3 regions of the Streptomyces sp. NPDC002698 genome follow, and region 1 is predicted to be linked to each of the others. Evidence: riboswitches for the same ligand, from Rfam matches in the RefSeq annotation. Region 1 holds a riboswitch; each other region holds the start of a gene.
The links. Region 1 has a riboswitch for S-adenosylmethionine ahead of ACFYW9_RS14565 (ABC transporter substrate-binding protein). Riboswitches for the same ligand answer to the same signal wherever they lie in the genome.

Region 1 (9,740 bases):
GTGCCGCGCTCGATGAACCACTCGGCGGGCAGCGGCTTGACGATCGGCCTGTCGGCGGCGCGGGCGGGCTGCGGGGTGCCGAGTGCGGTTCCGGCGGCGGCAGCGGTGAGCAGGGTGAGCAGCCGGCGGCGGGTGACCCCCTCGGCTCTGGCCTCACCCGCGAGCCACTGGCGCAGCCTGCGGCGGTCGTACTCGGTTTCGTAGCGGCGACCGACGGGGGTGGGCGAAGGCATGGCGGGTCCTCGTCATGACGGGGCGAGAGGAACGAGAGGGCTCGGCACAAGTCGGCGCGGGCGTGCGCGAGGTCGACCGGTATGCGCTCTACCGGCTTGTCCGGAGCGGAAGTTCGCGGAAGCGCGTGATCAGCCGGTCGTCCGACACAGCGCGGCGGCGACGCGGACGAGGTCCACGGCGCGGCGGCGGGTCAGTGGCTCCGACATCGGCATGGCGGGATGAAAGCACACGGGGCGGAAGGCGTCAACGGAGCACTCGTGCCGGTGAACCAGGCGTCCGGGCACGTCGGTTGGCGTGGCCGGCGTGGCGGCCGCGCCCCCGCGATCCCGCACCTGACCGGCGGACCTGCGCGAAGGTGTCCGTTCCCGAACGCCGGATCTCCCCCACCGTGACGGCGGCCGGCCCGTGCCCCCGGCACGACCGCGGCCTACCCCGTGTCGCCCGACATGTCCGCGGCCGGCCCCGGGTCGCCGACATGACGGGCGGCCGGCCGGTGCTCTCCGGCGGAGTCCGGTGCCGCCATTGACGTACGTCAGAACCGCTCCGTACGATCACGAACGGCATCGAGTGTCAGCGTCAAGCCCTGGCTTGCTGACCGGCAACCCTCCCGCGCGGTGGGGTGCTCCAGGTGAAAGCCCGGCGGGATCAGCGACGATCCGCGCAAGCGCGTGGCCCCATGACCGGGGCCGGAGATGGGGGGAGGACCGTTATGCGACACGGTGGTGGCCCTCGTGCCTCCTTCTCCGTCGCCATGGTGTTCTCCCGGCTGGCGCGCCGGCGCCACATCGATCTGAAGCGCTCGACCAGCTGCTTCTGTCAGGCCTGACGGCCCTTTCCGCAGCGGAGCGCTGACGGGCCTGCCCGCCGAGGGTCCCCGTCCGTGACCGGCGATCGGGGTATGTGTCCCCGCCCGGGTCCCGCTTCCTCCCGCTCCTCCTGATCCTTCGGATCCACCTTCCGACTGGCCCCTGTCCGCAGGGCATCACCCCCGTCACGGCACCGCGCCGGCCGGGCCGGCACGCCTGTGCGTGGCCGTGCCCCGCGCGGTGTCACGTGCCTGGCGACACCATGAGGAGAACCCTCCGTGAGAGCACTTCCGGACTTCAGATCTCCCCGATGGGCGGCGCTCACCGCCCTTCTCACCACCAGTGTGCTGCTGACCGCCTGCGGGCCGGGCACCGGCGGCTCCGGCGCCGGTGGCGGCAAGCCGCGTTCCGGCGGGACCCTGACCTTCGCCGTGGGGTCGGACGCCGGCTGTGTGGATCCCCAGCAGGTCGGCAGCAACGACACGATCTACTCGGTGCGCCAGGTCGTGGACTCCCTGACGGACCAGGACCCCAGGACCGGCAAGATCGTGCCGTGGCTGGCGAAGAGCTGGGACATCAGTGCCGACGCGACCTCCTTCACCTTCCACCTGCGCTCGGGTGTCACCTTCAGCGACGGATCCCCGCTGACCGCCCAGGTGGTCAAGGACAACTTCGACGCGGTGCCGCGTCTCGGTGTCCTGGGGACCCTGGCCGAGGGCTACCTGAGCGGCGTCAAGAGCACCACGGTGGTCGACCCGCTCACCGTCAAGGTCACCTTCCAACAGCCCAACGCCCAGTTCCTGCAGGCGACTTCCACGCATTCCCTGGGGATCGAGTCGTCGGCGAGCGCGAAGAGGTCACCGCAGCAGAAGTGCAGTGACGGGGTCATCGGATCCGGACCCTTCGTGCTGAAGCGGTACGTGCAGAACCAGTCGATCACCCTGGCCAAGCGCCACGGCTACGCCTGGGGTTCCTCACGGTGGGACAAGAAGGGCGAGGCGTACCTGGACGAGCTCGTGTTCAAGGTCGTGCCGGAAGCGGGCGTGCGCGCCGGCAGTCTCCGCTCCGGCCAGGTGGACGCGATCGGCAGTGTGGGCCGGGCCGACGAGGCGGCGCTCAAGGGCGGCCAGGTCACCCTCCAGAGGCGGGCCAACCCCGGCATCGTCTTCGGACTCGGCTTCAACAACGCGCGGCCCCTCCTGAAAGACGCCAGGGTCCGCCGGGCGATCCTGTCCGCCATCGACCGCGAGCAGATCGCCGACACCGTCTTCCCCACCGGCACCCGGGCGGCGACCAGCGTCCTCGCGCACACCACGCCCGACTACACCAGCCTCGCCCCGGACCTGGCCTTCGACGCGGCCAAGGCGAAGTCCCTGCTGGACGCGGCCGGCTGGAAGGCGGGCGGCGACGGCACGCGCACCAAGGACGGCAGGAAGCTGAGCCTGACCATCGACTGGGTTCCCAACGCGGCCACGAATCAGCCCGCGTTGGAGCTGATACAGCAGCAACTGAAGGCCGTCGGGGTCCAGGTGACCCTCAAGCAGCTCCAGCTCACCCAGCTGACACCGACACAGCAGTCGGGCGAATTCGACGCGACCTGGGGGAACATCACCCGCGCCGACCCCGACATCCTGCGCAGCTCCTTCTCCACGAAGCTGGCCAACTTCTACCGCGTTCCGGCGAGCGGCCTGGACAGCACCCTGTCCGCGCAGGCCGCGACCACCGACCCGGCGGGGCGCAGCAAGCTCGTGGCCCAGGCACAGCGGTCGATCGTGCGCGACGCCTACAACGTGCCGGTGGTGGAACTGCAGACCCAGCTGGGCCTGTCCACGAAGGTGCACAGCCTCGCCTTCGACGCCTCCAGCCGGATCCAGCTGCACGACACGTGGATCGGCTGACCCGTGCGCGGTTACGTGCTCAAACGGCTCGCGCAGGCGGTCGGGGTGCTGTGGGCGGCGTACACCGTGTCGTTCCTGGTGCTGTACTACCTGCCGGGCGACCCGGTCACCGCGATGGCCGGTGCCGGGATGGACTCGGGGCAGGTCGATCCCCGGCAGATCGCCGCCCTGCGGCACGAGTACGGCTTCGACAAGCCGGTGCTCACGCAGTACGCCGAGTACCTCGGCCGGGCGGTGCGCGGGGACTTCGGCGACTCGGTCGCCACCGGCCGCCCGGTCGCCTCGACACTGGCCGACGCGCTGCCCCAGACCCTCCAACTGACGGCTTCGGCACTGCTGTTCGCGGTGGTCCTCGGCGGCGGGCTGGCGGTGGCGGCGACGTACACCACACGGCGCTGGCTGCGGCAGCTGCTGCTGTCGCTGCCGCCGCTGGGAGTGTCCGTCCCGACGTTCTGGGTGGGACTCCTGCTCGTCGAGGCGTTCTCCTTCCGGCTGCGCTGGTTCCCCGCGTTCGGCAACGACGGGCCGAAGGGGCTGGTGCTGCCGGCACTGACCCTCGCGGTCCCGACCGGCGCCCTGATCGCGCAGGTGCTGGCCAAGAGTCTGCTCACCGCGCTCGACCAGCCGTATGTGGAGACCGCCCGCGCGAAGGGCGCGGGCCGATGGCGGGTCCATCTGCGGCACGCGCTGCGCAACGCGTCCCTGCCGGCGCTGACGGTCGCCGGCCTGCTGGTGGGGCAGCTGATCGCCGGTTCGGTCGTCGTCGAGACGGTGTTCTCCCGTGACGGCCTGGGCCGCGTGACCGCGGCGGCCGTCACGGCCCAGGACATCCCGGTGGTCCAGGGGGTGGTGGCGTTCGGCGCACTGATCTTCGTGACGACGAACCTCGTCGTCGACCTGGTCTATCCGCTGCTCGACCCCCGGATCGTGGTGGCCTCGGACAGAAGGGCACGCATCGCATGAGCCAGAGTCTTGTCGACGACCCCGCCGAGGCCGCGCCCGGTCTCGTCCGGCCGGTGGGCGCACCGCCGGATCCCGCACCGGGAAGCCGCGTCCGCGTACGGCGGGTGCTGCGGTTCGTGCTGCGCCGGCCCGGTCTGCTGCTGTCCGCCGCCGTCCTCGTGCTGGTGGTGCTGGCCTCGTTCCGGCCGCGGCTGTTCACCTCTCGCGACCCGCTGAAGGGGGTACCGGCGCAGAACTTCCGCGGCCCGAGCGGCGCGCACTGGTTCGGCACGGACGAGCTGGGGCGCGATGTGTTCTCCCGGGTGGTGCACGGCGCGCAGCTGTCCCTGAAGGCCACGCTGATCGCGGTGCTCGTGGCGTTCGTGGTGGGTGGCCTGCTCGGCGTGGTCGCCGGGTTCGTCGGCCGCTGGGTGGACGACGTGCTGATGCGCTTCGTCGACGTCCTGCTCGCCATCCCCGCGCTGTTCCTGTCACTGGCCCTGGTGACCGCGCTGGGATACGGGACGGTGAAGGTGGCCGTCGCGGTCGGCATCGCCAGCGTCGCCTCCTTCGCCCGCGTCGCCCGCGCCGAGGTGCTCCGGGTGCGTCAGGCGGTGTTCGTCGAGGCGTCGCGCTCCTGCGGGGCCCGCTGGTACTCGGTGCTGGGCCGGCATGTGCTGCCCAACGCTGCGGGCCCGGTGATCGTCCTGGCCACGCTCGACTTCGGCGCCTCCATCCTGGCCGTGTCGGCGCTGAGCTTCCTCGGGTACGGCGCTCCCCCGCCGGCCCCGGAGTGGGGCACGTTGATCTCCGAGGGCCGCAACTACCTGGCCAACGCCTGGTGGCTGACCGCGCTGCCCGGACTGGCGATCGCCGCGACCGTACTGGCCACCAACCGCGTCGCGCGGGCTCTGGACGGCGAATGGTCCCGGCAGCGATGACCGACGAAGCCGAGAACGGCGAGGACATGACCACACCACTGCTGGAGATCCGCGGCCTGTCCGTCTCGTACCGCACCCGCGGCGGTGACGGCGTGGCGGCCGTCCGGGGCGTGGACCTCGACGTATGGCCGGGACAGGTGACCGCGGTGGTCGGTGAGTCCGGCTCCGGCAAGAGCACGACCGCGCACGCGATCACCCGTCTCCTCCCGGACAACGGCGTCATCGACGCGGGCTCGGTGCGCTTCGGCCGGCACGACCTGGCCACGCTGTCGGAGGCGGAACTGCGCACCGTACGCGGGGCACGGATCGGGCTGGTGCCGCAGGACCCGACCGTGTCGCTCAACCCGGTCAAGCGGATCGGCGAACAGGTCGCGGAGGTGCTGCGCATCCACGGTCTGGCGAACCGCCGCTCGGCCGCCGTCGAGGCGCTCGCCGTTCTGGACCGGGCCGGACTGCCCGACGCCGCCCTCCGGGCCCGGCAGTACCCGCACGAACTCTCCGGAGGCATGCGGCAACGCGCCCTGATCGCCGTCGCGATCGCCGCGCGACCCGAGCTGATCATCGCCGACGAGCCGACCAGCGCGCTCGACGTCACCGTGCAGCGGGTCATCCTCGACCATCTCCAGCGCCTGGCCGAGGAGTCGGGCACGGCGATCCTGCTGGTGACCCACGACCTCGGGGTCGCCGCCGAACGGGCGCAGCGGCTGGTGGTCATGGCGCGGGGCCGGGTGGTGGAGGCGGGAGCCACCCGTGACGTCCTCGCCGATCCCCAGGACGCGTACACCCGGCATCTGCTGGCGAGCGCCCCGAGCATGACCGCGGCTCGCCGCCGCCCGTCCGCGCCCGTGGCCACGGCGGACACGGTTCCTCTGGTGGAAGCGCGCAACCTGGTCAAGGAGTTCCGGCTGCCTCGCACCGCGGACGGGCCCCGGACCCTGCGCGCGGTCGACGACGTCAGCTTCGCCGTCCATCACGGGCGGACCCTCGCCCTGGTGGGTGAGTCGGGCTCGGGCAAGTCCACCACCGCACGGCTGGTGCTCCGGCTGGCCGACGCGACCGCCGGGCAGGTCCTGTTCGACGGCATCGACGTCACCACCGCCGGGGCCGCCCGTGCCAGGGTGCTGCGCCGCCGTGCCCAACTCGTCTACCAGAACCCGTACGCGTCCCTCGATCCGCGTTTCTCCATCGGTGAGGTGATCACCGAGCCGCTGCGTGCCTTCAAGGTCGGCGACCGTGCCTCCCGGCTGGCGCGGGCCCGCGAACTGCTCGACCGGGTGGCTCTTCCTGCGGCCGTGCTCGAACGCCGGCCGGCGGAGCTGTCCGGCGGGCAGCGTCAGCGCGTGGCGATCGCCCGTGCGCTGGCCCTCTCCCCCGACCTGGTGGTGTGCGACGAGCCCGTGTCCGCGCTCGACGTCTCGGTGCAGGCCCAAGTGCTGGAGTTGCTGGCCGAGTTGCAGGCCGGCACGGGGGTGGCCTACCTCTTCATCTCCCATGACCTGGCCGTCGTACGCCAGATCGCGCACCAGGTCGCGGTCATGCGGGCCGGCCGCGTCGTGGAGGCGGGTCCTCCGGAGGAGCTCTTCACCCGCCCCCGCCACGCCTACACCCGCGAGCTGCTCGCGGCGATCCCCGGCGGCCGGGTCCCCTCCCCCGCCGCCGAGACCATCACGAGCTGAGGACGGGCCTCACATGACCACTCCCACCATCACGTCCCTCGCGTTTCTCACCCCGGGCAACTTCGCCGACGACGACCCGTACACCGGCCTGGAGGAGACGCTCCAGCTGTTCGAGTACGGCGAACGGTCGGGCTTCGACGGTGCCTGGATCAGGCAGCGGCACCTCGAACACGGCGTCTCCTCGGCGGCTGTGTTCCTCGCCGCGGCGGGCCAGCGCACCGAGCGGATCGAGCTCGGCACCGCCGTCATCCCGATCGGCTACGAGAGCCCCTTCCGCCTCGCCGAGGATCTGGCGCTGGCCGACGTACTGTCCCGGGGCCGACTCCAGATCGGCTTCAGCACCGGCATGCCGCACGCCGAGCTGCTCGGAGACCTGGTGTACGACGGGGACTGGCGCGGTTTCGACCTCTCGTACGGCAGGATCGCCCGTGTCCTCGACAACCTGCGCGGCGACCATCTCGGCGGTCCCGACACGGTCATCCACTCGCCGGGCAACGTGCAGCGTCCCCGTCTGCAACCGCACGATCCCGGTCTGGCGCACCGCATCTGGTACGGCGGCGGGAGCCTGCGTTCGGTCCGCTGGGCGGCGGAGAACGGCCTGAACCTGCTCTCCGGCAACATCGTCTCCGGTGAGGGCACCGACGACTTCACCACGGCCCAGCTCAATCTGCTGGCCGAGTACCGGCGGGCGCTGTCCCGGCAGGGTGCGGAGCGTCCGGCACGGGTGGCCCTGGGCCGGGTGATCGTGCCCTTCGACGGCGCCGACGCGGCCTGCCGGGCCCGTTACCGCGCCTACGCGGCCGGCCGCCACGCCCGAACCCTGACGCCTCAGGGACCCAAGCGGACCTTGTTCGCCCCCGACGTGGTGGGCACCGCCGAGCAGATCCTCGAACAGCTCACCGCCGACCCGGTCCTCGCGCAGGTGTCGGAGCTGCGCCTTGAACTGCCGTACGAGTTCCACCGGGAGGAGTACGAACAGATCCTGCACGACACCCTGCACCTGGTCGCACCCGAACTGGGCTGGCGCCCGGCGTCCCTGACGGCACGGCAGACAGTCGGCTGAAGCCGCTCCCGGAACCGGGAGGAGCCGGCGGCCCTCGACTCTCACGCGAGTGAGGGCCGCCGTGCGAGGGGCGTCAGCCCTGTACCGCCACGGAGCTCCGGGTGCCGCGCGTCGCTCGCTCGGCGTCGCGCTTGGCGACCTCTTCCCGGACGATCGGGATCACGTACCGGCCGAAGTCGATCGCGTCGTCCAGCAGGTCGTAGCCGCGGGCGGAGAGGATGTCGACGCCCAGGTCGTAGTAGTCCAGCAGCGCCCGGGCCACCGTCTCCGGGGTTCCGACCAGGGCGTTGGAGTTGCCCGCGCCTCCGGTCGCGGCGGCGGTGGGGGTCCACAGGGCGCGGTCGTACCGCTCCCCCGCCTCGGCGATGGCGATCAGCCGCTGCGAGCCGGTGTTCTGCGGCCGGCCACCACCGCTGTGCCGCCTGGTGAGCGGCTCGCCCTTCTCCCTGCGGGCCTTGATCGCGCCGACGGTGCGGTGTGCCTTCTCCCAGGCCAGTTCCTCGGTCGGGGCGATGATCGGGCGGAACGCCACCTGGATGCGCGGCACTTCGGTACGCCCCGCCGCCTTCGCCGCGGCCTTCACCGCCTCGATCTGTTCGGCGGTCCTCTCCAACGGCTCGCCCCACAGGCAGTAGACGTCCGCCTCGGCGCCTCCGGCGGCGTACGCGGCGGGCGAGGAGCCGCCGAACGACACGGCGGGACGCGGTTGCTGGACCGGAAAGACGTCACTCACGAAGTCGTGGAAGCTGTAGTGCTCGCCTTCGTGGTCGAAGGGCTCGTGGGTGGTCCAGATCTTCTTGACGATCCGGATGTACTCCCGTGTGCGGGCGTAGCGTTCGTCCTTGGTGAGGGTGTCGCCCTCGCGGCCCTGCTCACGGTCGTTGCCGCCGGTGATGAAGTGCACGGTGAGCCGGCCCTCGCTGATCTGGTCGAGGGTGGCGAAGGTCTTCGCGGCGAAGGTCGGGTACGAGACGTTGGGCCGGTGGGCGAGCAGGATCTGGAGGCGGTCCAGCCTGCTCGCGATGTAGGCGGCGGCCGGGGCGGGATCCGGCGATCCGGAACCGTAGGCGAACAGCACCCGGTCCCAGCCGTTGTCCTCGTGCGCCCGCGCGAGCCGGAGCGTGTACTCCTTGTCGAAGGCCGCGCCGGAGCGCGGGGTGGTCTCGGAGCCGTCATGGGTGGCTGCGATGCCGAGGAACTCCACGGGCATGGGAGATGGCCTTTCTGCGGTCCTGTGGGTGTGCCCGGATCCGGGCCCGGGTCGCGTCGGGCGACGGGAGCGCGTGACAGGTCGCGCAGGACCGCCCGTACACGAAGACAAGGAAGAAGGCTGGGAAGAAGAAGGCTGAGAAGAAGACGAGGACGGATTCAGCGGGTGTTCAGCACACGCTCACGGCGATGCCGCGAAGGGAGAACTCCGCCCGGGACGGGTCACCGGGGGAAGGAGCGGGCCGTTCGGACGGCCCGCTGCCGCGTCAGGCGCAACAGGCGGCGGACCACACCCGACCGAAGTCGATGTGGTCGCGGGTGACCAGGCGATGCTCCGCGTTCATGCGACTCATTGAGCAATACATCTGGCGTCCCGTCAACTACGGCCCGCATGCCGGACGACCGGCCTTGGCCGGTACCCACCGGCCCGCTCCACCGTCCGTGGGACCGCTCCCGCCGATTTCCTATTGATTTACTAGGAAACCGTTGACCGCACGTCCAACGGATGCGCAGGATGATGTACATGCCCCCCACGCAGCAGCGACTGGTTCGCCGTCGGCACGTCGACTTCGGTCACGTCGCCAGCGCCATCTGTCGCGCCGCGTAGGGCGCCCGGCACCCGCCGCGCGTGCCGCCTGACCCTCACTCCCCGGCGATCCCCGCGAAACCGCCCCCGCCACAAGCGGGGCGGGACCCAGCGGGCACCGCATCGTCACCGTCCGGCGCATGGGCCACGCGCGCGTGCCCGGCCGGCAGAAGATTCCCGACACGGCGCCTGGCCGCCGAATTTTGAGGAAACCATCATCATGGCCGTTGCCACCGCACCGTCCGGAGCCGACTCCGCATCCGACCAGACCGGACCCGACCACGCGCACTGGCTGCGCGCGGCCCGTGAGACGGCCGATGACCTGGCCACGGACGCGGTGACCAGGGAGCAGGCGGGCAAGACCCCCTTCGACGAGGTGTCCCGG
Region 2 (9,740 bases), on a different contig from region 1:
GGCCTACATCGCCTCGCTCGGCGCCGGCCCCGCGATCCCGACCAAGAACCAGGTCAGCCCCGAGGGCGCGGACATCGCCAAGGGCGGTGAACTCTTCCGTACCAACTGCGCCCAGTGCCACAACTTCACCGGCAAGGGCGGCGCGCTGACGCACGGCAAGTTCGCGCCGACCCTGGAGGGTGTCGACCCGAAGCACATCTACGAGGCCATGCAGACGGGCCCGCAGAACATGCCGTCCTTCCCCGACACCACGCTGACGGAGAAGAACAAGCAGGACATCATCGCGTACCTCGACGCGGTCAACGGTGACGACACCGAGAGCCCGGGCGGTCTTGAGCTGGGCGGCCTCGGGCCTGTCAGCGAGGGCCTGTTCGGCTGGGTCTTCGGTCTCGGAACCCTGGTCGCCGTCGCCGTCTGGGTCGCCGCTCGGACCGCAAAGGCCAAGAAGTCATGAGTAGCCAAGACATTCCAGAAGAGAACGTGCCCGCTGAGCGGGCCTCCGACGACCACGCCGGTCACGGTCACGGTCCGGTAGCCGTCGCGGACGAGCAGAACCCGTTCGCGGACCCGGGGCTGCCGCCCCACGAGCACCGCATCCAGGACATCGACGAGCGGGCCGCCAAGCGGTCCGAGCGTCTGGTCGCGATGCTGTTCGTGCTGTCGATGGTGGCTACCGTCGGCTTCATCGCCTCCTACGTGGCGATCCCGAACGACAAGTCGGTCTACATCTTCCCGCTCGGGCACATCAGCGCGCTGAACTTCGCGCTGGGCATGACGCTCGGCGTGGCGCTGTTCGCGATCGGCGCGGGCGCGGTCCACTGGGCCCGCACCCTGATGTCCGACGTGGAGATCGCCGACGAGCGTCACCCGATCGAGGCGGCGCCCGAGGTCAAGGCCAAGGTCCTGGCCGACTTCAAGGACGGCGCCAAGGAGTCCGCGCTCGGCCGTCGCAAGCTGATCCGCAACACGATGTTCGGCGCGCTGGCCCTGTTCCCGCTCTCCGGCGTCATGCTGCTGCGCGACCTCGGCCCGCTGCCCGGCACGAAGCTGCGCCACACGCTGTGGTCCAAGGGCAAGCTCCTCGTCAACATGAACACGAACGAGCCGCTGCGTCCTTCGGACCTGGCCGTCGGTTCGCTCACCTTCGCCAAGCCCGAGGGCCTGGAGGAGCACGACGAGGACTTCCAGAAGGAGATCGCCAAGGCGGCCCTGATGATCATCCGGCTCCAGCCGGAGGACATCAAGGACAAGCAGGAACTCGAGTGGTCCTACCAGGGCATCGTGGCGTACTCGAAGATCTGCACCCACGTCGGCTGCCCGATCTCCCTGTACGAGCAGCAGACGCACCACGCGCTGTGCCCGTGCCACCAGTCCACCTTCGACCTCTCCGACGGTGCCCGGGTCATCTTCGGCCCGGCGGGTCACGCCCTGCCGCAGCTGCAGATCGGCGTGAACGCTGAGGGCTACCTCGAGGCGCTCAGCGACTTCCAGGAGCCCGTCGGTCCTGCATTCTGGGAGCGCGGATGAGCACTACCACCACCTCCGACTCGCGCTCCTCGCGCGAGAAGGCACCCGCCGGTGAGCGGGTCGCCGACTGGGCCGACGGCCGCCTCGGGATCTACTCCCTGGCCAAGGCCAACATGCGCAAGATCTTCCCCGACCACTGGTCGTTCATGCTGGGTGAGATCTGCCTCTACAGCTTCATCATCATCATCCTCACGGGTGTGTACCTGACCCTGTTCTTCCACCCGTCGATGAACGAGGTGGAGTACCACGGCAGCTACGTCCCGCTGCAGGGCCAGCTGATGTCCGAGGCGTTCAACTCGACCATGCACATCTCCTTCGATGTGCGCGGTGGTCTGCTGATCCGCCAGATCCACCACTGGGCCGCGCTGATCTTCCTCGCCGGCATGTTCGTGCACATGATGCGCGTGTTCTTCACGGGTGCGTTCCGCAAGCCCCGTGAGGTCAACTGGGTCTTCGGATTCCTGCTGTTCGTCCTCGGCATGTTCACCGGCTTCACCGGTTACTCGCTCCCGGACGACCTGCTCTCCGGCACCGGTGTCCGCTTCATGGAGGGCGCGGTCCTGTCCGTGCCGATCGTGGGCACGTACCTGTCGTTCTTCCTGTTCGGCGGCGAGTTCCCGGGCGGCGACTTCGTGGCCCGCTTCTACTCGGTGCACGTGCTGCTGCTGCCGGGCATCATGCTCGGCCTCGTGGTGGGCCACCTGATCCTGGTCTTCTACCACAAGCACACGCAGTTCGCGGGCCCCGGCAAGACGAACAACAACGTCGTCGGCATGCCGCTGCTGCCGGTCTACATGGCCAAGGCCGGAGGCTTCTTCTTCCTGGTCTTCGGTGTCATCGCGGTCATCGCGGCGATCGCCTCGATCAACCCGATCTGGGCGATGGGTCCGTACCGTCCGGACATGGTGTCCACGGGCGCCCAGCCCGACTGGTACATGGGCTTCTCCGAGGGCCTGATCCGTGTCATGCCGGGCTGGGAGATCAACCTCTGGGGCCACACGCTCGTCCTGGGCGTGTTCATCCCGCTGGTGATCTTCCCGCTGGTCCTGGTCGCGATCGCGGTCTACCCGTTCATCGAGTCCTGGGTCACCGGCGACAAGCGCGAGCACCACATCCTGGACCGCCCGCGCAACGTCCCGACCCGGACCGGGTTCGGCGCCGCCTGGATCAGCTGGTACTTCGTCCTGCTCGTCGGCGGCGGCAACGACATCTGGGCCACGCACTTCCACCTGTCGATCAACTCGATCACCTGGTTCGTGCGTATCGCGTTCTTCGTCGTTCCGGTGCTCACCTTCATCGCCACCAAGCGGATCTGCCTCGGCCTCCAGCGCCGGGACCGGGACAAGGTGCTGCACGGCCGCGAGTCGGGCATCATCAAGCGCCTGCCGCACGGTGAGTTCATCGAGGTCCACGAGCCGCTCAGCCAGGACGCGCTGCACACGCTCACCGCGCACGAGCAGTACAAGCCGGTCGAGATCGGCCCGACGGTCGACGAGAACGGTGTCGAGCGCAAGGTCTCGGGCACGCAGAAGCTGCGCGCCAAGATGAGCGAGGGCTTCTACGGGGAGGAAGGCCAGATCCCCAAGCCCACCGTCGAGGAGTACAAGGAGATCACGAGCGGCCACGGCCACCACTGATCCCCGGCTGTTCGCCACGGCTGGAGCCCCGTCCATGACATGGACGGGGCTCTTTGCCGTCCTCCGGGCTGGATAGGGTGGACTCACCCGGTGGTGCGGGGGGATCCACCCCGCGTCACCCACGACCCGTGTCACCCGCGACCGCGTGACCCACGAACCCAGGAGCGACCATGAGCGCTGTGAACCCCGCTGGAGGCGACACCGCGGCGGGCCGTTCCTGGCCCGCGGTACTGAACGGCCTGCTCGAAGGCCGCGACCAGAGCGCGGACGACACGGCCTGGGCGATGGACCGCATCATGCGCGGCGAGGCGACCGACGCGCAGATCGCCGGGTTCGTGGTGGCCCTGCGGGCCAAGGGCGAGACCGTCCAGGAGATCACCGGACTCGTCCGGGCGATGTACGAGCACGCCAATGTGATCGAGGTGCCCGGACACACCGTCGACATCGTCGGAACGGGCGGCGACGGCGCGAAGACCGTCAACATCTCCACGATGTCCTCGATCGTGGTGGCCGGCACCGGCGCCAAGGTCGTCAAGCACGGCAACCGGGCGGCGTCCTCCGCGTCCGGGGCGTCGGACGTCCTGGAGAAGCTCGGCGTCAATCTCCAACTGCCGGTGAGCCGGGTCGCCGCGGTGGCCGAGGAGGCCGGGATCACCTTCTGCTTCGCGGTCAAGTTCCACCCGGCGCTGCGTCATGTGGCGGCGGCCCGCGGGCAGTTGGGCATCCGTACCACCTTCAACGTGCTCGGACCGCTGACCAACCCGGCCCGCGTGAAGGCCCAGGCGGTCGGCGTCGCCGATCCCCGGATGGCGCCGATCGTGGCGGGCGTGTTCGCCGAGCGCGGCAACTCCTCGCTCGTCTTCCGCGGCGACGACGGCCTCGACGAGCTGACCACCACCGCGGGCTCCCACGTCTGGGTGGTCCGCGACGGCAAGGTCACCGAGGAGCGCTTCGACCCCCGCGACGTCGGGCTCGACATCGTCCCGGTGGAGGCCCTGCGCGGCGCCGACGCCTCGTACAACGCGGAGGTCGCCCGGCGCGTCCTGGACGGCGAGCAGGGGCCCGTACGGGACGCGGTCCTGCTGAACTCGGCGGCGGCCCTGGTGGCCCTGTCGCCGACCGGCGCGCCGCTCGCGGACCAGCTCCGCGCCGGAATGGCGAAAGCCGCCGAGTCGGTCGACTCCGGTGCCGCGAAGCGCACCCTGGAGCGCTGGGTGGCCGCCAGCAACGCCTGATCCACCGGTGACACGGAGTAAGGCGCAGTCCAGAATCCGGACTGCGCCTTGCGCGTGGAAGATCCTCTGGCAAGATGCTGTACCAGGTCATGAGTGACAGCCATCAGGCCCCGGCCGGCTGTCCGGCAACCCTCCGTCCGTGGCGGGGTGCCCCGGGTGAAGACCAGGTCGTAGGCAGCGAGGCCTACGGCAAGCGCGGACCCCTCCCGCCCGTCGGGCGGATGCAACCAGGGGTCCTGGTCGTTCGAGGGAGCCTTCTGTGAGCAAGCGAATGCGCTAGGGCGTAGAGCCCCGCCTCCGCACACCCTTTTCACCTTTTCCCGCGCCGAGCCCAGCCCTGCCTCCCGGCGGCCAGCTCGCGCGGTGATCCCGCCTGCCTCTCACAGGAGCTCGCCATGTCTGTCTCCACCGTTGCCGCCGACCAGACCGTTTGTGCCCCCCTGCCCGTTCTCGGCCGGGATGTCACCGTCCCGCTCGTCACCGGCGGCGAGGTGACCTACGCGGCCCTCGACTACGCCGCCAGCGCACCCGCCCTCCAGCGGGTGTGGGACGACGTGGCCGCGTACGCGCCCTACTACGGCAGCGTCCACCGGGGCGCCGGCTACCTCTCGCAGCTCTCCACCGACCTCTTCGAGAACGCCCGCAGGACCGTCGAGGAGTTCCTCGACTGCCGCGCCGGCGACCAGGTGGTCTTCACCCGCTCCACCACCGACTCGCTCAACCTGCTCGCAGCGGCCCTCCCGGCCGACTGCCAGGTCTTCGTCTTCGAGACCGAGCACCACGCCTCGCTGCTGCCCTGGCGCGACGCCCGGGTGACCTACCTGAACGCCCCGCGCACCCCCGCCGAGGCCGTCGACACCCTGGAGCACGCCCTCGCCGCCCGCGACCCCTACGGCCCGGCCCTGGTCTGCGTCACCGGCGCCTCGAACGTCACCGGGGAGCTGTGGCCGGTGCGGGAGCTGGCCGCCGCCGCGCACGCCCACGGCGCCCGCATCGTCCTCGACGCCGCGCAGCTCGCCCCGCACCACCCGGTGTCGGTCCAGGACCTCGACGTCGACTGGGTCGCCTTCTCCGGGCACAAGCTGTACGCGCCCTTCGGCTCCGGTGTCCTCGCGGGCCGCTCCGACTGGCTGCGCGAGGCCGACCCCTACCTCGCGGGCGGCGGGGCCAGCCGCAAGGTCACCCGGCGCGCGGACGGCGGCGTGGACGTGGAGTGGCACGACAGCGCCGCCCGGCACGAGGCCGGCTCGCCGAACGTCATCGGCGCCTACGCGATCGCCTCGGCCTGCAAGGCGCTCACCGACGAGGGCTTCGACAACCTGCTCGCCCGCGAGCGGCACCTGATCCGCACCGTCCGCGAGGGCCTCGCCGAGGTCCCCGAGGTCCGGGTCCTCTCCCTCTTCGGCGACGACGCCCCGCGGGTCGGCGTCATCTCCTTCGTCGTCGAGGGCTGGAACAGCTCGCACTTCGCGGCCGCGCTCTCCGCCGAGTACGGCATCGGGGTGCGCGACGGCCTCTTCTGCGCCCACCCGCTCGTCCGCACGCTGCTCGGCAGCGCCCCGGAGACCCAGGGGGAGTGCGGAGCCCCCGAGGCGGCGCCCGGGGAGAAATCCCTCAACGCCATCCGCGTCAGCTTCGGCGCCGGTACCCCCGACGAGCACGTCGAGCGCTTCGTCCGCGCGGTGCGCGAGCTCGTCAGGGACGGCGCGCGCTGGCGGTACCGCACCGAGGACGGCCGCTGCGTCCCGGCGGTCTGACGCCCACGGCGGCTTCGCCCGGAGGCGGTGCCGCGTCGGTCAGGAGTCGAGACCGATCGCGAACGCCGCCTCCAGGTCGTGCTGGGAGTACGTACGGAACGCCACGTGCGTGTCCGTCGCCTCGACGCCCGGGATCTTGCTGATCTTGCCGGGGATGACGTCCGCCAGGTCGTCGTGGGCCTGGACCCGGACCATGGCGATCAGGTCGTAGGTACCCGTGACGGAGAAGACCTCGCTGACGCTCTCCAGGGACGCGATCGACTCGGCGATCTCGGGGATCCGGTCCACGCTGGTCTTGATGAGGACGATCGCGGTGATCACGGCTGGTTCTCTCCCTAGGGGGCCGCTGCTGGGGATCTCACCCTACTCGCGGTCCACCTGGCCCGGCCGCTCCACCGGGGCCCCGGCAGCACCCCCCCGAACGGGCGCGAGCGGCCTTCGGGGCCGGAACCGCGCCCACGCGTAGACGAAACCCAGGGAGAAGCCCACGAGGTGGGCCAGATAGGCGACTCCGGGGCCCGGGGAGCTGCGGCCGGCCGCCAGCCACTGGAGCGTGAACCAGAACGGCAGCACCACCCAGGCGGGGAACCGCAGCGGCAGGAAGAACAGGAACGGGAAGAGACTGGTCACCCGGGCCCTGGGGAACAGGTACAGGAACGCGCCGAGCACCGCGGAGATCGCCCCGGAGGCCCCGACCAGGGACTGCTGCGAGGTCGCGTTGGCGGCGGCGTAGCCGAGCAGGGCCAGATAGCCGCAGCCCAGGTAGAAGAGGGCGAACTCCAGATGGCCCATGCGCTCCTCGGTCATGAGCCCGAAGACGTAGAAGAAGAGCATGTTGCCCAGGAGATGGAGCCAGCTTCCGTGGATGAACAGGGCGGTCGCGGGGGTGAGCGCCTCGCCGGGGGCCCCGCCGAACAGGGCCGCCGGCACCACGCCCCAGCGGCGGAAATAGGCCCGCTGCGCGACCAGCAGCTCGTCCCCGGTGCCGTACGCGGGATCCAGACCCGAGGCGGGACCGATCACGAAGATCAGACAGCACAGGACGATCAGTGCGTACGTCACCGGCGTCGACCGGCCCCGCAGCGCCCTGACGACCGTCGCACTCCAATTGCCGATCATGGTGCAGAGCATGACGTAACCGCACCGATGCGCACAGACCGCCTCGCCGCCGTGGACAGCCGAGCGTCGAGTACCCGCCAGGCCGTAGGGTTACGAGCCATAGCACCGGGAAACCGGCGCCGGACGGACACGAGAAGGAAAGCGGCTGCCCTATGACAGTTCCCCTGCCCGACGCCAAGACCCGCTGGCGCTGCGCCCTCTGCGGCAACCTCACACGTTTCGACGTGACCCGCTCGTCGAAGGTCGTCGAGTATGTGCACCTGGACCTGGCCGGTGAGCCCAGGGTCGAGGAGCGCGAGGTGGTCAGTGAGACCATCGAGTCGGTGCGGTGCCGTTGGTGCAACGCGGTGGATCAGGTCGAACTGGTGGACAGGCCGGGCGCCGGCTCCTGAGGGAGCGGGCCCCGCACGGATATTGGGGTGAACGGATGGTGGAGACCACGGGTGGGGAGCCGGACGACGGCACCGCCGAGGTGCTCGACCGTCCGCTGCCCGACGGCGTGCGCCGACGCGTCGTACAGATCGTCTCGGACGGCTTCGGCGGGCTGACGGTGTCCGAACTGCCCACGCAATTGCGGCAGTACGCCCGGTTCGCCCCGAATCGCCGCGCCAAGTTCGCCGGCAACGCGATGGCCTCGGCGCTGGAGACGGACCCGCTGTTCAGACAGCGCATCGCCGAGAAGCTCAGAGAGGCCCAGCCGGAGCTCGTCGGCGCTCTCGACTCGGGCGCGCCGCCCCCGGCCGCGGATCCGCTGGACGTGGCGGCCGCGGCCTATGTCGTGCGTCCCGCGGGCTGGGTGAAGCTGGTGACCGCCGCGGGCGAGGAGGCCCTGCGGGCGGACGCCGAGCGCGCCGGCGAGGAGAGCCGCGCCGAACTGGACCGGCTGCGCGCGGAACTCGAGGAGGCCCGCGGGCAGACGCGTGCCGAGACCGAACGGCTGCGCGCGGAACTGGAAGCGGCCCGCAAGGAAGCGGAATCGCTTCACCGCAAGCTGCGCGGGGCCCTCAGCGACGTCAAGCGCGGTGAGGCGGCCCTGCGCAAGCTCCAGGCCGAGACGGACGGGGCGAAGGCGGAGAGCCAGACCCAGGTGTCCGCGGCCGAGAGCGAGACGCGGCGGCTCAAGGCGCGTCTCTCGGAGGCCGAGGCGGCCCTGGAGGCCACCCGCAAGGCGGCCCGGGAGGGGCGCAGCGTCGAGGACATGCGGGTGCGGCTGCTGCTCGACACCGTGCTGGAGGCGGCCCAGGGGCTGCGCCGGGAACTGGCGTTGCCTCCCGTCTCGGTGCGGCCCGCGGAGACGGTCGAGGCGGTCGAGCCCGGACGGATGACCCCCAAGGACATCGCCGCCCGCGCGCTGTCCGAGAACGACCCGGCGATCCTGGACCAGTTGCTCGCGCTGCCCCAGGCGCATCTGGTCGTCGACGGCTACAACGTCACCAAGACCGGCTATCCCCAGATGCCGTTGGAGAAGCAGCGGCTGCGGCTGCTCGGCCAGCTCTCGCAGCTGGCCGCGCAGACCGGCGCCGAGGTCACCTGTGTCTTCGACGGGGCCGAACTGGCCGCGCCGGTGCTGCTCGCGCCTCCGCGCGGGGTGCGGGTGCTGTTCTCCAAGCCCGGCGTCACGGCCGACGAGCTGATCCGTCAGCTCGTGCGGGCCGAGCCGCCCGGCCGGCCGGTCATCGTGGCCTCGACCGACCGCGAGGTCGCGGACGGGATCGCCAAGGCGGGCGCCCGGCCGGTGGCGTCCGTGGTGCTCCTCAAGCGCTTCTCGCGCGGCTGAGCGACTCCCGCGGGCACGTTCCCGTCGCACGTCCTCCCCTCGCGATCCCTTTGCGATCCCCTCGGGTTCCCTTCGTGATCCCCTCGTGCCCGTTTCGCGCTTCTCCTCCGGCATTGAGCCTTCCGCACGCTTCCTCCCTTTCGTCATGTTCCACCGGCTCTTCCGCGCCTGCTCCGGAGTCTCGTTCCGCTCTCCAGGGGCCGGGTTTCACGCGCGCGACGATCGGTGGCCTAAGTCGCATGAGTCGCGTACGCACCATGCATAACTTCTGGGCCTGATGCCTCAATTCGCCGGATGTTCACGCGACGTAGTGTCAAGCGGACATCACTGCTGGTGAGTTGATGGCAAAGAATGCGCTCCGTGACAAAGAATTTTCAGGTTTGGATTTGAACTGATCACAAGTAGGTCACTAGGGTCATGGCCTGAACCTCCAACTAGGGTGATCACTCATGAGGAGTGACGGTGGAGGGGCACCGCCCGTCGGCGTTTTCGGCAGGCGGCTGGAGGAAGAAGGAGCTCGCCTTCGTGGCGTCCCACCGTCGACCCAAGCAGCCGAGCCGCGCCCGTGTGACCGTGCTCACCACCGCCGCCGCTGCCGCTGTTGTCCTCAGCGCGAACGCCGCCAACGCGGCGCCGTCCGAGAAGCCCAACAAGGACGAGGTCAAGACCAAGGTCGACAAGCTCTACG
Region 3 (9,740 bases), on a different contig from region 1:
CGCCCGCCCGCCCCGGGGTCGTCCAGGTGCCTGACCGCCCGGGGCGTTCCCGAGGACCAGGACCCGGCCCAGTGCCAGGGGTCGGTCGTTTCCGCACAGCGCAGGAACGCCGTCGCCCACCGCCAGGTCAGGAAGGCCACCCGGTCGGCGCCGAGCATGCCCTCCATCAGCTCGTCGCGGATGTCGTCGGGGAGCATCCGGAAGTAGTCCTCGGGTGCCCACGGGGTGTGGGAGAAGTGGCCGATGCGCAGGTCGGGGCGCAGTTCGCGGAGCATTCCGGGCACCAGGCACAGGTGGTAGTCCTGGACCAGCACGGCCGCGCCCTCGGCCGCCTCCTCGGCCAGCGCCTCGGCGAAGGCCCGGTTGTAGGTCCGGTACGACTCCCACTGGCGCCGGAACTCCGCGTCGAAGACCGGCTCCAGCGGGGTCTGGTAGAGCAGGTGGTGGACGAACCACAGCACGGAGTTGGCGATGCCGTTGTACGCGTCGGCGTGCACCTCGGCGTCGATGGCCAGCATCCGTACGCCGTCCTCGTGGACCCCCCGCCGGACGGCCTCCCGGTCGCCGTCGCCGAGCGCGGAGCAGACCCAGAGGGCGCCCGCGTCCGGCCCGATCGCCGAGAGTCCCGAGACGAGGCCGCCGCCGCCGCGTCTGGCGTGCAGCGAGTCGTCCTCCCGTACCTCGTAGGTGACCGGGCCGCGGTTGGAGGCGACCAGAATCCTGTGGGCACCGTGCGTTGAAGCCATGCCTCGAAACCTAGCCCCGTCTCGAAACGCTCAAACGCGCCCTTCGGCCGTATGCGATCGGCGGCCGTCGGCGCCGGACTACGCGGCTCTGCGCGTCTGGTACTCGGAGATTTCGCTCATCGGCGGCCTTTCCTCCGTGTCCACGGAGTAGGTGCGCGGCCGGAAACCGTCGCGGTCGCGCTCGAACTGGGTGAGGGCGGGGCGGATCAGGTGACCGCGGGCCAGCCGGAGCTGGGCGGTGCGGTAGATCGCGGCGGCCATGCGGCCGAGCGCCTGGCCGTCCTGGTGGCGGTGCTTGCGCACCCCGACGTCGACCTGGGCGAGGGCGTCCAGGCCGACCAGGTGCAGGGCGTCGACCAGCATGCCGAGTTCGATGCCGTAGCCGACGGGGAAGGGGAGCTGTTCGAGCAGCGAGCGGCGGGCCGCGTACTCGCCGCCGAGCGGCTGGACGAAGCCCGCGAGCTGCGGCCAGTGCATGTTCAGCAGGGGGCGGGCCATCAGCTCGGTGACCCGGCCGCCCTGTCCCGAGGCGCCGCCCAGCGGGCGGTCGTACATGGCCTTGACCAGGTCGACGCCGGGATCGGTGAGCAGCGGGCCCACGATCCCGGAGACGAAGTCGGACGAGAACTCCTTGAGGTCCGCGTCGATGAAACAGACGATGTCCCCGCTCGTGACGAGGAGCGACCGCCACAGCACCTCGCCCTTGCCGGGCACGGCCGGGATCCGCGGGAGGATGTCGTCGCGGTGCACGACCCTCGCGCCCGCGGCGGCGGCGACCGCGGAGGTGCGGTCCGTCGAGCCGGAGTCGACGACGACGATCTCGTCGACGAGGGGCACCTGCTGCATCAGGTCGTGGCGGATGATCGCGACGATCTCGCCGACCGTCTCCTCCTCGTTGAGCGCGGGCAGCACGACACTGACCGTCGATCCCGTGATGCGCTTCGCGGCCATGATCTTGTGGAGCGGGCGGTCGGTCACGGACCAGGAGCGTGTGCTCAGCCAGCTTTCGACGTCTTTCAGCACGGTCTGCGGCTCCTCACTGTCTGATCACACGCTCTCATCGGCGTGCCCGCTGCGGCCAGCGGCAGATCGATTGCCGTCGTCTCGCGGTTCGGACGACTATCTCAACTGTCCTGGCCTTCGGTTACAGTCTTGAACAACGCGGATGACCATCGCATGTCCTGGATCGTCGGTACGTATCGCGTTCAACGGTTCAACAATCAAATACCGCTCATCCAGAGGGGCAGAGGGATACGGCCCGATGAAGCCCCGGCAACCCTCCAGCCGGTCTCGTACCGATCGATGCCGATCGTGTCGCGAGGCTCCCGGCTCGGGAAGGTGCCAAATCCGTCTCACGGCGAAGTGCGTCGTGAGGAAGATGAGGAAAGGGCCTCGCCTCCATGGCTGCGCAGACAGTTGCAAGTACCACGAACTCCGCCGAAGCGGTGGACCTCGGCCCGGCCGCGGCGCTCTCCTGCCGCGAATGCGGGCACCGCGTCCCGCTCGGCCCGGTCTTCGCCTGCGAGGAGTGTTTCGGCCCGCTGGAGATCGCCTACGACTTCTCGGCCTACGAGACCGAAGAACTCCGCAAGCGCATCGAAGCGGGACCCGCGAACATCTGGCGCTACGCGCCGCTGCTGCCCGTCCCCGCGGACGTGGCGGACAAGCCCAACATCAACCCCGGCTGGACCAAGCTCGTGCAGGCCGACAACCTGGCCCGTGAGCTCGGTGTCGACGCCGGAAAGCTCTTCGTCAAGGACGACTCGGGCAACCCGACGCACTCCTTCAAGGACCGCGTCGTCGCCCAGGCCATCGAAGCGGCCCGCGTCTTCGGCTTCACCACCCTCTCCTGCTCCTCCACGGGCAACCTCGCCGGCGCCGTGGGCGCCGCGGCGGCCCGCGCCGGCTTCCGTTCCTGCGTGTTCATCCCGCACGACCTGGAGCAGGGCAAGGTCGTCATGGCCGCGGTCTACGGCGGCGAGCTCGTCGGCATCCAGGGCAACTACGACGACGTGAACCGCTTCTGCTCCGAGCTGATCGGCGACCCGGCCGGCGAGGGCTGGGGCTTCGTCAACGTCAACCTGCGGCCCTACTACGCCGAGGGCTCCAAGACCCTGGCGTACGAGATCTGCGAGCAGCTCGGCTGGAGGCTCCCCGACCAGCTCGTGGTGCCGATCGCCTCCGGCTCCCAGCTCACGAAGATCGACAAGGGACTCCAAGAGCTGATCAAGCTCGGGCTCGTCGAGGACAGGCCCTACAAGATCTTCGGCGCCCAGGCCGAGGGCTGCTCCCCGGTCTCCGTCGCCTACAAGGCCGGCCACGACGTCGTACGGCCGCAGAAGCCGGACACCATCGCCAAGTCGCTCGCCATCGGCAACCCGGCGGACGGGCCGTACGTGCTGGACATCGCGCGGCGCACCGGCGGCGCGGTGGAGGACGTGAACGACGAGCAGATCGTCGACGCGATCAAGCTGCTCGCGCGCACCGAGGGCATCTTCGCGGAGACGGCAGGCGGCGTGACCGTCGGCGTCACCCGCAAGCTGATCGAGAACGGTCTCCTCGACCCGACCCTCACCACGGTCGTGCTGAACACCGGCGACGGCCTCAAGACCCTGGACGCGGTGGCCTCGGACACCGGGCTGACCGCGACCATCCGCCCGAACCTCGACTCCTTCCGAGAGGCTGGCCTCGCATCATGAGCGTCAACGTCCGCATCCCCACCATCCTGCGCACCTACACCGGTGGCGCCGCCGAGGTGACGGCCGAGGGCACGACCCTCGCCGAGGTCATCAGTGACCTGGAGAAGAACCACACGGGCATCGCCGCGCGCGTCCTGGACGACCAGGGCAAGCTGCGCCGCTTCGTCAACGTGTACGTCAACGACGACGACGTCCGCTTCGAGCAGGGCCTGGAGACGGCGACTCCGGACGGTGTCGGCGTTTCGATCATTCCGGCCGTCGCCGGAGGCTGATCGTTACCCTCGGTAATGCCGAACACAGCGCGTTCACAGAATTGCCCCCTCCGTGAGACAAACGGAGGGGGCAATTCTATTGGGTTGAACGCGCTAGAGTTGGGGAAGTCGCTTCGCTTTGGATGTTGGTTTCATGCCGGACGCATATGAGTGGGCGTTCGCGGGCCGACAAGAAGTAGCCAAACTCGCTCGCCTTTTTGGGCATTTTATGGCATTTGCGGGGCCCGACTTGCCCCGAATCCTTGCACATTCTCCGCATATCATTGATCGGCCATGCCCAGAATTCTCGTCCGATTGACCTGTTGCAGAGGGCAGTTGGACAGATACATTCAGCCGCGGTCGACGCGTTCCGGCGCACACCCCCAACCGTTGGGGGGTGAGGTCTGACCCGGATCCGCGAAGTGTGGATCTGTGCAAGGGCCAGTAATAGGGGAGTTAGGCATGGCTCAGGGCACCGTCAAGTGGTTCAACGCGGAGAAGGGGTACGGCTTCATCGCGGTCGACGGTGGTGCGGACGTCTTCGTGCACTACAGCGCGATTCAGATGGACGGCTACCGCACCCTTGAAGAGGGTCAGCGAGTGGAGTTCGAAATCTCGCAGGGCCAGAAGGGTCCGCAGGCGGACATGGTCAAACTCGCCGTCTGATCGGGCGCGAACGACCACCGACGCAACTCACGTACGAGGGGCCCGCATCCCATCGGGGATGCGGGCCCCTCGTGCGTCCCCGGCCGCCTTCGGCCGCCCTCCGCTCGTCCTGCGCGCGCCCGCGCGCCCGCGAGCGCCCTCGCGTGGGGGCCGCGCGGGGGCCGCCCTCCGGGGCGCGTGCGGAGGTCGTCCATCGGCCCCGTTTTCGTGAGAGGCGCTTGCACTCGCAGTGGTCGAGTGCTAATCATTGGCGTTAGCACTCTCCCAGTGAGAGTGACAGAACTTGGATCGGGTCAGCGAGGCCCGCGGGCCTGTGGGGCAAGGAACCACAAGGCTCGCAGGCCGTCCGTCGCGGGCGCGGGCACGATCCGGAGCAATCCACCCCGTCCGGGAGGACCACTTCACATGGCCAAGATCATCGCGTTCAACGAGGAGGCACGGCGCGGTCTCGAGCGCGGGATGAACCAGCTCGCTGACGCCGTCAAGGTCACCCTCGGCCCCAAGGGCCGTAACGTCGTCCTCGAGAAGAAGTGGGGCGCCCCCACGATCACCAACGATGGTGTTTCCATCGCCAAGGAGATCGAGCTCGAGGACCCGTACGAGAAGATCGGCGCCGAGCTGGTCAAGGAAGTCGCCAAGAAGACGGACGACGTCGCCGGCGACGGTACGACCACGGCGACCGTGCTGGCCCAGGCGCTCGTGCGCGAGGGTCTGCGCAACGTCGCCGCCGGCGCCAACCCGATGGCCCTCAAGCGCGGTATCGAGAAGGCCGTCGAGGCCGTCTCCGGTGCCCTGCTGGAGCAGGCGAAGGATGTCGAGACCAAGGAGCAGATCGCTTCGACGGCCTCCATCTCCGCCGCCGACACCCAGATCGGCGAGCTCATCGCCGAGGCGATGGACAAGGTCGGCAAGGAAGGCGTCATCACCGTCGAGGAGTCCCAGACCTTCGGTCTGGAGCTGGAGCTCACCGAGGGTATGCGCTTCGACAAGGGCTACATCTCGGCGTACTTCGCCACCGACATGGAGCGTATGGAGGCCGTCCTCGACGACCCGTACATCCTGATCGCGAACTCCAAGATCGCGAACGTGAAGGACCTGCTCCCGCTCCTGGAGAAGGTCATGCAGGGCGGCAAGCCCCTGCTGATCATCGCCGAGGACGTCGAGGGCGAGGCCCTGTCGACCCTGGTCGTCAACAAGATCCGTGGCACCTTCAAGTCCGTCGCCGTCAAGGCTCCGGGCTTCGGTGACCGCCGCAAGGCCATGCTCGGCGACATCGCCATCCTCACGGGCGGCGAGGTCATCTCCGAGGAGGTCGGCCTCAAGCTGGAGAACGCGGGTCTGGACCTGCTGGGCCGCGCCCGCAAGGTCGTCATCACCAAGGACGAGACCACGATCGTCGACGGGTCCGGCTCCGCCGACCAGGTCGCCGGCCGTGTGAACCAGATCCGTGCCGAGATCGAGAACTCGGACTCGGACTACGACCGCGAGAAGCTCCAGGAGCGTCTGGCGAAGCTGGCCGGCGGCGTGGCCGTCATCAAGGCCGGTGCCGCCACCGAGGTCGAGCTCAAGGAGCGCAAGCACCGCATCGAGGACGCCGTTCGCAACGCGAAGGCGGCCGTCGAGGAGGGCATCGTCGCCGGTGGTGGCGTGGCCCTGCTCCAGGCTTCCTCGGTCTTCGAGAAGCTCGAGCTCACGGGTGACGAGGCGACCGGCGCCAACGCCGTGCGTCTGGCCCTGGAGGCCCCGCTCAAGCAGATCGCCGTCAACGGTGGTCTCGAGGGTGGCGTCATCGTCGAGAAGGTGCGCAACCTGCCCGTCGGCCACGGCCTGAACGCCGCGACCGGTGAGTACGTCGACATGATCGCCGAAGGCATCATCGACCCGGCGAAGGTGACGCGCTCTGCCCTGCAGAACGCCGCCTCCATCGCCGCGCTGTTCCTGACCACCGAGGCCGTCATCGCCGACAAGCCGGAGAAGGCCTCCGCGGCCGCTCCGGGCGGCATGCCGGGCGGTGACATGGACTTCTGATCGACCCCGGTCGATCAACCGTCCTGACGTTCCGAGGGCGGCACCCTCCCGCAAGGGGGGTGCCGCCCTCGGGCGTTTCCCGGCCCGCCCCGGACGGCTTCCGGGGCCGGCCCCCGCCCCCGACGTGGCCCGGATCACAGGGGTGGGCGCGGGTGCGGCGGAATGCCCCGCCCGGTGTGGAGGTTGACGCTGACGAGCAGTTGATGCATGTGCACATACCGCACGGAATCTCCTGCTTCGCAGACCGCTCGACGTCATACCGACCACCTCTTCGAGGAGCCCCCACGTGACCACTGACGCCGCGACCCGCGCAGCCGAGATCCTGTCCCGTCCCGTCTCGATCAACGGCCTGACCGTCCCGAACCGGATCGCCATGGCCCCGATGACCCGGATGTTCTCGCCGGGCGGTGTACCGGGGGAGGACGTCGTCGGCTACTACTCCCGCCGCGCCGCCGCGGGCGTCGGCCTGATCGTCACCGAGGGCACCTACGTCGGCCACGACTCGGCCGGACAGAGCGACGCGGTGCCGCGCTTCCACGGCGAGGACCAGCTCGCCGGATGGGCGAAGGTCGCCGACGCCGTGCACGCGGCGGGCGGCACGATCGTCCCGCAGCTCTGGCACATCGGCATGGTCCGCAAGGCGGGCGAGCCGCCCATCGCGGACGCCCCGCCCGTCGGCCCCTCCGGCCTCTACAAGGAGGGCGCCGAGGTCACCGGCAAGAGCATGACCCAGCAGGACCTCGACGACGTCATCGAGGCGTTCGCCAAGGCCGCCGCGGACGCCGAGCGCATCGGCTTCGACGGTGTCGAACTGCACGGAGCCCACGGCTACCTGCTCGACCAGTTCCACTGGGCGGGCACCAACCGGCGCGAGGACGCGTACGGCGGCGACCCGGTGGCCCGCACCAAGTTCTCGGCGGAGATCGTCGCCGCGGTGCGCGCCGCGATCTCGCCCGAGTTCCCCGTCATCTTCCGCTACTCGCAGTGGAAGCAGCAGGCCTACGACGCCCGGCTCGCCGAGACCCCGGAGGAGCTGGAGGCGATCCTCGCCCCGCTCGCCGCGGCCGGCGTCGACTCCTTCCACGCCTCCACCCGCCGCTACTGGGTGCCCGAGTTCGACGGTTCCGACCTCAACCTCGCCGGCTGGACGAAGAAGCTGACGGGCAAGCCCACCATCACCGTCGGCTCGGTCGGCCTGGACGGCGACTTCATCAAGGCCTTCGTGGGCGAGGGCTCCCCGGTCAAGGGCATCGACGACCTTCTCGACCGCATGGAGCGCGACGAGTTCGACCTCGTCGCCGTCGGCCGCGCGCTGCTCCAGGACCCCGAGTGGGCGGCGAAGGTCCTGGCCGGCCGCTTCGAGGACCTGGCCCCGTACGACGCGGCGGCGCTGGGCTCGCTGAGCTGACAGCTTCCCGGTAACGGGGGGAACGGGGGAGGGACGGCGCCCGCTGTACGCGGGCGCCGTCCCTTTTTTGCGCGCCTCGTGCCGGTCAGCCGGTGGTACCGACGTGGCCCACGAAGGCGCCCCACGCGGCGGCACCGAAGGCGATCAGGGGACCGGGGTTCTTGGAGTCCCGAACGGGGATGCGGGTGGGGTGGCCTTCGGTGAGGGCAACTTCCAGGCAGTCGCCGCCGCTTGCTCCGCTGTAGCTGGACTTGCGCCAAGTGGCCTTGCGCAGGGCGTACTTAGGGCTGTCGCTCATGCGCGTAATCCTCTGCCACCGAGCGGACCAGAGCCAGTGATTCGTGCGGTGAGAGTGCGTTGGCCGCGAGGAGATGGAAGGTCAGGTCATGGTGGGCGACGGTGGCTGGGTCGTCCTCCAGCCGGCCTGTCCCCAAGCCTTGCAGGTAGGCGAGAGGCGCTGCATCGTCGAAGGTCATCAGCTTGAGGGAGCCTTCCATGGCCATGTGGGCTCCCGCTGCGAAGGGCAGCACTTGCACGATGACCCGGTGCTCTTCCGCCAGGGTGGCAATGTGACGTAGGGCTTCGGCCATGACTGGCCGTTCTCCTACCCTTCGGCGCAGCACGGCCTCGTCAAGGATCGCCCACAACAGCGGCTTTGTTGGATCGTCGAGCAGGCGCCCACGCTCCAGTCGGGCCGCGACCAACTCGTCGATGACCTGCGCTGTTGCCGTCGGGCGTCCCCGGCGGAACATTGCCTGGGCATACCCTCGTGTCTGCAGGAGGCCGGGGACGAGTGCCGGCGCATACTCCCTGATCCCCGTCGCAACCGCCTCCGCCTCAGCCGCCTCCACGAAGTGGTCCGGGTACTTCGACCTCGCCAGCGCCCTGCAATTGCGCTCGAAGAAGCCCTTGGTCCCGAGGATCTCGTCTATCTGGACGGCGTACTCGAGCTGGAGGCGGCGTGTGCCCGACTCCAGTTGGCCGATGAAGGAACCGCTGACGAAGAGGGGTTCGCCCAGTTCGGACTGGCTGAGGCCGGCGTTCTCGCGGGCGTGCCGCAGCTCCGCGCCGATCATGGCGCGTGGGGAGGAGGAGGGGTCGAGGTCCTTGGGGTTGGGCATGGCGACTTCCCGTCCAACAGGTGGGGTTGTTGGAGCGCCGACTCTGGCCAGGTTACGAGCATGCCGGTCACGCTGGGTGGTGAATGGGAACACTCAGTGTGGAGGGATCGGTGGGTATGGAGATGGCGTCCGGCGAGGAGTACGCGATCGACGTGCGGGACGGGCGGCTCGGGCAGGTGATGGGGCGCGAGGGCGGCCTCGTACAACTGCGGCCGCCCGGCGGGGGGATCGAGTGGGACTGTCCGCCCGAGGCCCTCGGCGAGGCGCCACCGGGGGAGGTGCTGCGGGCCCGGGTGCGACGGATCAACGCGGAGGGGCGGCTGCCCTGACCCGGGAGCCGGGGAGAGGGGGCCCGCCTCCGGGCCCCCGGCCTGCCTGAGCCCTGGCCTGCCTGAAGGTTCTCCGGCCTGCCTAGAGGTTGCCCATCGGCTCGATGTCGACCTTGACCGGGGTGCCCCAGATGCGGAGCACCTCGTAGTCCGTGAACTCGTGGACGAGGCGGTAGGCCATGCCGGGGCGGGGGGCCCGGCGCTCGGCGGCGAGGTAGCGCTCGGCCTCCTGGCGGTCGCGGCGGGGAGTGCCGCACAGGAGCCACGTCTGGCCGTTCCAGACCTCCGGGAGCCAGCGCTGCTGGGGCTGGGGGCGGTCGCCGCGCACTCCGTAGCGGGACATCGTGCGGTCGGGCAGCTCGTCCGGGGCGAGTGGCCGGCCCTGCGTGTACGCGTCGTTGACCTCGGTGCGGCGGGCGGTGCGGCGGCGGGTCTCGCAGAGCAGACAGCGGTCCGGGGCGCTCTCGTCCACCGGGCCGTTCGGGTGCTCGG

Region 2: linked by a shared signal. The riboswitch ahead of ACFYW9_RS17360 (aminotransferase class V-fold PLP-dependent enzyme) and the one ahead of ACFYW9_RS14565 (ABC transporter substrate-binding protein) in region 1 are both predicted to bind S-adenosylmethionine.
Region 3: linked by a shared signal. The riboswitch ahead of thrC (threonine synthase) and the one ahead of ACFYW9_RS14565 (ABC transporter substrate-binding protein) in region 1 are both predicted to bind S-adenosylmethionine.

What each region holds. Positions count from the first base shown of each region.
Region 1 is NZ_JBIAQM010000008.1:121,485-131,224, reverse strand. Features, by position in the region: gene ACFYW9_RS14570 (sulfite oxidase) at 1-233, opposite strand, end outside; SAM riboswitch class IV at 794-907, shown strand; gene ACFYW9_RS14565 (ABC transporter substrate-binding protein) at 1,319-2,938, shown strand; gene ACFYW9_RS14560 (ABC transporter permease) at 2,942-3,901, shown strand; gene ACFYW9_RS14555 (ABC transporter permease) at 3,898-4,821, shown strand; gene ACFYW9_RS14550 (dipeptide ABC transporter ATP-binding protein) at 4,818-6,497, shown strand; gene ACFYW9_RS14545 (LLM class flavin-dependent oxidoreductase) at 6,511-7,560, shown strand; gene ACFYW9_RS14540 (LLM class flavin-dependent oxidoreductase) at 7,634-8,770, opposite strand; gene ACFYW9_RS14535 (acyl-CoA dehydrogenase family protein) at 9,576-9,740, shown strand, end outside.
Region 2 is NZ_JBIAQM010000010.1:232,766-242,505, forward strand. Features, by position in the region: gene ACFYW9_RS17340 (c-type cytochrome) at 1-454, shown strand, start outside; gene ACFYW9_RS17345 (Rieske 2Fe-2S domain-containing protein) at 451-1,527, shown strand; gene ACFYW9_RS17350 (cytochrome bc complex cytochrome b subunit) at 1,524-3,164, shown strand; gene trpD (anthranilate phosphoribosyltransferase) at 3,335-4,399, shown strand; SAM riboswitch class IV at 4,485-4,601, shown strand; gene ACFYW9_RS17360 (aminotransferase class V-fold PLP-dependent enzyme) at 4,795-6,156, shown strand; gene ACFYW9_RS17365 (Lrp/AsnC family transcriptional regulator) at 6,196-6,477, opposite strand; gene ACFYW9_RS17370 (rhomboid family intramembrane serine protease) at 6,520-7,275, opposite strand; gene ACFYW9_RS17375 (hypothetical protein) at 7,428-7,667, shown strand; gene ACFYW9_RS17380 (NYN domain-containing protein) at 7,703-9,052, shown strand; gene ACFYW9_RS17385 (NlpC/P60 family protein) at 9,578-9,740, shown strand, end outside.
Region 3 is NZ_JBIAQM010000005.1:251,584-261,323, reverse strand. Features, by position in the region: gene ACFYW9_RS10230 (trehalose-6-phosphate synthase) at 1-746, opposite strand, end outside; gene ACFYW9_RS10225 (glucosyl-3-phosphoglycerate synthase) at 825-1,769, opposite strand; SAM riboswitch class I at 1,975-2,131, shown strand; gene thrC (threonine synthase) at 2,147-3,445, shown strand; gene ACFYW9_RS10215 (MoaD/ThiS family protein) at 3,442-3,717, shown strand; gene ACFYW9_RS10210 (cold-shock protein) at 4,159-4,362, shown strand; gene groL (chaperonin GroEL) at 4,768-6,390, shown strand; gene ACFYW9_RS10200 (NADH:flavin oxidoreductase) at 6,677-7,798, shown strand; gene ACFYW9_RS10195 (DUF397 domain-containing protein) at 7,884-8,096, opposite strand; gene ACFYW9_RS10190 (helix-turn-helix domain-containing protein) at 8,080-8,919, opposite strand; gene ACFYW9_RS10185 (hypothetical protein) at 9,042-9,248, shown strand; gene ACFYW9_RS10180 (hypothetical protein) at 9,331-9,740, opposite strand, start outside.